One region of the Escherichia fergusonii ATCC 35469 genome, then DNA from elsewhere that is predicted to be linked to it. Evidence: predicted binding sites of a transcription regulator. Region 1 holds the regulator's gene; the other holds the start of a gene.

Region 1 (3,143 bases):
CCCATAAACATCGTGGCAACGGCACTCGCCTGCTTGTGCTTAGGCACTACGCTTGCAGCGACAACCGAACCAAGACCGAAGAAGGCGCCATGGTTAAGGCTGGTCAAAATACGTGACAACATTAATGTGGTGTAATCTGGCGCAATCGCAGAAAGTACATTACCAAGCGTAAAGATTGCCATCAGAAAAATCAGGGCGTTACGTCGGGCGCGATGAGAAAGTAACAATGTCATTAAAGGCGCACCAACCATGACTCCCACGGCATAGGCACTAATCAACATACCAGCCGCAGGTATGGAGACATCCACACCACGAGCGATCACAGGCAACAAGCCCATTGGGGAGAATTCCGTTGTCCCAATACCAAATGCGCCAATTGCCAGCGCCAGCAAGGGATAATTTATCTTCATGCTTCGACTCCACGTCTTCGCGTTTTACGCGATACCTAAGTAAGTGGAGAAAAGCATGACATCAATCACAAAATAATGAAAATAACAAATTTACAAAACACTTTTGCAGATTTGCTAACAATTGGAGAAGAGCGAATGAGGGAGAGAATTCTCCCTCGGGGTAAAAATCAGTGCAGAGCTGCGGTCAGACCACCCGCAACGATCAAAGCGAGGACGATTAAGGTCGTAATTAAAGAGTATTTCAGATCATTGCTCATCAAGTTTTCTCCTTTTTATTCCCACACAAAAAGTGATGTAGCGCATTTTTGCATACATTTGGCTAAAAATCTCCCGCCATTTAGCGTGATAACTGTTTTTAGCACTTCCCCTTTTGGTCAAGATCGGCCAAAATTCCACGCTTACAAGTATAGCGTACCGGCCATTGACCCCTTCCTGTCGTTCCGTGTCGTATTTTCCGGCGTGCCGCAACCCTGACGTTGCGCTCAGGGTGTGTAAAGGCAAACGTTTACCTGGCATTTAATGGAGTTATGGATCGGGTCTGGAGTGAGATGTAATGGCAACAATCAAAGATGTAGCGAAGCGAGCAAACGTTTCCACTACAACTGTTTCACACGTAATCAACAAAACACGCTTTGTTGCGGAAGAAACCCGTAATGCCGTCTGGGCAGCAATCAAAGAATTGCATTATTCTCCGAGCGCCGTTGCTCGAAGTCTGAAGGTTAACCACACCAAGTCAATCGGCCTGCTGGCAACCAGTAGTGAAGCTGCTTATTTTGCGGAAATCATTGAAGCGGTTGAGAAAAACTGCTTCCAGAAAGGCTACACGCTGATTTTGGGTAATGCCTGGAACAACCTGGAAAAGCAACGTGCTTACCTTTCCATGATGGCGCAAAAGCGCGTGGATGGATTGCTGGTAATGTGTTCTGAATATCCAGAGCCCTTGCTCACCATGCTGGAAGAGTATCGCCACATCCCAATGGTGGTCATGGATTGGGGTGAGGCAAAAGCTGATTTCACCGATGCCGTGATTGATAACGCTTTTGAAGGCGGATACATGGCAGGTCGTTACCTGATTGAACGTGGACACCGCGATATCGGCGTAATCCCCGGACCTCTGGAACGTAATACCGGCGCGGGTCGTCTGGCAGGCTTTATGAAAGCGATGGAAGAAGCGCTGATTAAAGTGCCGGAAAACTGGATCGTACAGGGAGATTTCGAACCAGAATCTGGTTATCGCGCAATGCAGCAGATTCTTGCGCAAACGCATCGCCCCACGGCAGTTTTCTGTGGTGGCGATATCATGGCCATGGGTGCATTGTGTGCTGCCGATGAAATGGGCCTGCGTGTACCACAAGATATTTCAGTGATCGGTTATGATAACGTGCGCAACGCCCGTTACTTCACGCCAGCACTGACAACTATTCACCAGCCAAAAGATTCACTGGGCGAAACAGCATTCAACATGTTGCTGGACCGTATTGTGAATAAGCGTGAAGAACCGCAATCCATTGAAGTACATCCGCGCCTGATTGAACGTCGTTCTGTCGCAGATGGTCCTTTCCGCGACTATCGTCGTTAAGATGTCTTTGTGGGAGCCGATTCTGGCTCCCGCAACCACTCTTTATTCAGCGTTTCGCTGTCTCCCAGATAATCCAGCAACCAGGCGAGCGCTGGTGACATATCGTTTTGCTGCCAGGTAAGACAACAGGCAGCGTCCGGGAATGGATTTTCAAGCTGTAGCGCTACCCATTTACCGCTGTCGATCCACGGCTTGGCAAAATGCGTAGGTACCATCGCCATGCATAACCCAGCGGAAATACAGGTAGCTGAAGACTCCCAGTCCGGTACCACTACCCTTTTTTGGTTATCCAACAACCAGGTAATACGTTTTGGTAGATTTCTTGATGTGTCTTCACGCACCAACGAGGGCCAGTTGCGCAACGTATCATCACTTAATGGCCCCGGCATTGCTGCCAGTGGATGATGACTGGCAACCACGCAACACCAACTCAACATTCCCATATCGCGAAACGTATAGCGCCCCCCTACAGGAATCGCTTGTGTCGCGCCTATAGCCAGTTCCACACGTCCGTCAGCCAGTGCATCCCAGACACCATTGAAGACTTCCTGGAATACGCGCAATTCAACATCGTCAAAATGACGGTAAAAATCGACGATCAATTGACGTGTACGTTCTGGACGAACAATGTTATCCACCGCGATGGCCAACTCACCTCGCCACCCATTGGCAATTTGCTGGCATTGTTGTCGCGTGATCTGCATTTTTTTGATAACAGATCGCCCCTCTTTCAGAAACCATGCTCCCGCCGGAGTCAGTTCTACATCACGGTGTCGGCGTTCGAAAAGAGGCACCGCTAACCATTCTTCCAGTTGTCTTACGGTATAGCTGACGGCAGAAGGCACTCGATGTAATTCCTGTGCTGCTGCGCTAAAGCTGCCATTGCGCGCCACCGCATCAACCACTTCAAGAGAGTATTCAGACCACATATTCTGCCTACAAAATTTTTGAAATCACCCGTCAAATATTAACGTTTCACAATCAGAATTTCACTCCCTACACTTTGCGCCGATGTCTTACTGATAACTACAGAGAATGAATTATGCAACCTGGGAAAGGATTTTTAGTCTGGCTGGCAGGTTTAAGCGTACTCGGTTTCCTGGCAACCGATATGTATTTACCTGCTTTCGCCGCTATACAGGCAGATCTGCAAA
Region 2 (3,143 bases), 1.5 Mb from region 1:
TGCTTCAAGGCGGCCCTGGGAGACTTCAGGTTGATACGGAGTATACGCGGTATACCAGCCCGGATTTTCCAGCATGTTACGCAGAATAACCGGCGGTAGCTGCACGGCGGTGTAACCGATGCCGATGTAAGACGTGAAGCGTTTATTGCGACTGGCAATAGCCTTGAGTTCCGCCAGCGCGGCGTATTCGGTCGCCGGTGCGCCAACCTGCGGTGGTGTCGCAAGCTGAATATCTTTCGGCACAATCTGGCCGGTCAGCGCGTTTAACGATTGTGCGCCAACGGCATTCAGCATTTCTTGCTGTTGCGCGGCGTCCGGTCCGATATGGCGTTCAATAAAAGCGCCGCTGTTTTCAAGCTGGCTTAACGTCTGTGTCATGAGCGATGGTTCCTGAAACGTGCAGTGAATTGTGAACCTCTCTCCTTGCGAAGAGAGTGAGGGTGAGGCGTAAATGTTCCTCACCCTGATCCTCTTCCGCAGAAGAGGAATAAAGCTGTTACTCGTCTTCTAACAATGCTTCGTATGCGGTCGCATCCAGCAGTGATTCCAGTTCGCTTTCATCGCTGGCTTTTATTTTAAAGATCCAGCCGCCTGCATACGGTTCGCTGTTCACCAGTTCCGGGGAATCGCTCAGTGCGTCGTTTACCGCCACGATTTCACCGCTTACTGGCGCATAAATGTCTGACGCCGCTTTTACCGATTCGGCAACCGCGCAGTCATCGCCCGCGCTTACCGTTGCACCCACTTCCGGCAGGTCAACAAACACCATATCGCCTAACAGCTCCTGAGCGTGCTCAGTGATGCCAACAGTGTAAGTGCCGTCGGCTTCTTTACGCAGCCATTCGTGTTCTTTGCTGTATTTCAGTTCTGCTGGTACGTTGCTCATCAATTAATCTCCAAAAAGTAAATCACGCGACGGCTTTGCCGTTACGCACAAAAACAGGTTTCGTCACTTTTACCGGCATTTCACGGTTGCGAATTTGCACAATCGCCGTTTCGCCAATACCTTCCGGTACGCGTGCCAGCGCAATGCTGTAACCCAACGTCGGGGAGAAAGTACCGCTGGTGATAATGCCTTCATGCTGATTGCCCTGCGCATCGGTAAAACGTACCGGCAGTTCATTACGCAGCACGCCTTTTTCGGTCATCACCAGACCAACCAGTTTTTCTGTGCCATGTTCACGCTGCGCTTCCAGAGCTTCACGACCGATAAAGTCACGATCAGCCGGTTCCCAGGCGATGGTCCAGCCCATGTTGGCGGCTAAAGGAGAAATAGTTTCGTCCATCTCCTGGCTATACAGATTCATACCCGCTTCCAGACGCAGCGTGTCACGAGCGCCCAGACCGCAGGGCTTAACGCCCGCTTCCACCAGCGCACGCCAGAAATCCGCCGCTTTTTCATTGGGCAGCGCAATTTCATAGCCCGCTTCACCGGTATAACCGGTGGTGGCAATAAACAGATCGCCCGCCTGCACGCCAAAGAAGGGTTTCATCCCTTCCACCGCCTGACGCTGAGCATCATTAAACAGTGTGGCAGCTTTTGCCTGCGCATTCGGCCCTTGTACGGCAATCATGGAAAGGTCATCACGAACGGTAATTTCGATACCGAAGGGTTCAGCGTGTTGGGTAATCCAGGAGAGGTCTTTTTCGCGGGTGGCGGAGTTAACAACGAGGCGGAAGAAATCTTCAGTAAAGTAGTAAACGATGAGATCATCTATCACACCGCCAGAGGCATTCAACATCCCCGAGTAAAGGGCTTTGCCGCTTTTGGTGAGCTTCGCCACATCGTTCGCCAGCAGATAACGCAGAAACTCCCGGGTGCGACTGCCGCGAAGATCGACGATGGTCATATGTGACACATCAAACATTCCGGCATCGGTACGTACCGCATGATGTTCGTCGATTTGCGAACCGTAATGCAGCGGCATCATCCAGCCGTGGAAATCCACCATGCGAGCGCCGCAAAGCGTGTGTTGTTCGTACAAAGGAGTCTGTTGTGCCATCTTGTCCTCATTGAATAAGCGGGGCTGACAACTTTTTCATGGTGAAATTATCACCACGAAACCCAGCATCGGAGCCACTCCCGGTCTCCAACGCAATCGTTCTCTTTTCCCTGAACTTACCACCGAAACAGACTGTTAACCATAAGGTAAAATTGAACATCACATTAGCTTATGGTTAAAAAACGCCAAAATCGCAACAGAATAAAAAACCAAAAAATTAACCATTCTCTATACAAAGATAATTAGATGAGAAAGTTAATTTGAATAAGACAACATTAAGAACTGAAAAAATGTCAAAAAACACCAAATCAAAAATTCGTGGCATTAGAAAATATAATGCGAAATCGCAGGTGAAATTAGTTTATTTCAAATGAGGAAAATCTCCCGGCGAAAAAACCGGGAGATGAAAGTGTGATGGGTATCAAATAAACAGCAGAAGAGAAATTTTTAGCGCAGCCATTCAGGCAAATCGTTTAATCCCATTGCCTGACGGATAAGTTGTGGTTTAACGCCAGGAAGCGTGTCGGCCAGTTTCAGACCAATATCACGCAGCAGTTTTTTCGCCGGATTAGCCCCGGAAAACAGATCGCGGAATCCCTGCATACCTGCCAGCATCAGCGCCGCACTGTGCTTGCGGCTACGCTCATAGCGACGCAGGTAAATGTACTGCCCGATGTCTTTACCCTGACGATGCAACCGTTTCAGTTCAGCAATCAGCTCTGCAGCATCCATAAAGCCGAGATTCACCCCCTGCCCCGCCAACGGGTGAATGGTATGCGCGGCGTCGCCCACCAGCGCCAGACGGTGCGCGGCAAACTGGCGCGCATAACGCCCAGTCAGCGGGAACACCAGGCGTTCACTCTCAACCTTGCATAAGCCCAGGCGATTATCAAAAGCGATATTTAACTCGCGATTAAATTCGTCTTCGCCTGCCTGCTGCATCCGCTGTGCTTCCTCTGGGAACAGTGACCAGACAATTGAGCAAAGATGCGGATCGCTAAGCGGCAAAAAGGCCAGAATGCCTCCGCCATGGAAAACCTGTCGCGCCACCGCATCATGCGGTTCTTCCGTGCGAATGGTCGCCACCAGCGCGTGATGCTGATAATCCCAGAAAGTCAGCGGAATATCGGCTTTGTTGCG

Evidence for each region. The regulator PurR, encoded in region 1, represses purine synthesis genes. The targets are predictions, from matches to a motif close to CANGCAAACGTTTGCNTG.
Region 2: a site for PurR is predicted at 2,093-2,110, ahead of gcvT (glycine cleavage system aminomethyltransferase GcvT). Genes of this name have one in related genera too.

What each region holds. Positions count from the first base shown of each region.
Region 1 covers NC_011740.1:1,421,872-1,425,014, reverse strand. Annotated here, with positions in the region: gene EFER_RS07015 (MFS transporter) at 1-410, opposite strand, end outside; gene cydH (cytochrome bd-I oxidase subunit CydH) at 578-667, opposite strand; gene purR (HTH-type transcriptional repressor PurR) at 964-1,989, shown strand; gene punR (DNA-binding transcriptional activator PunR) at 1,986-2,918, opposite strand; gene punC (purine nucleoside transporter PunC) at 3,032-3,143, shown strand, end outside.
Region 2 covers NC_011740.1:2,907,440-2,910,582, forward strand. Annotated here, with positions in the region: gene gcvP (aminomethyl-transferring glycine dehydrogenase) at 1-378, opposite strand, end outside; gene gcvH (glycine cleavage system protein GcvH) at 497-886, opposite strand; gene gcvT (glycine cleavage system aminomethyltransferase GcvT) at 909-2,003, opposite strand; gene EFER_RS24180 (hypothetical protein) at 2,294-2,377, shown strand; gene ubiI (FAD-dependent 2-octaprenylphenol hydroxylase) at 2,451-3,143, opposite strand, start outside.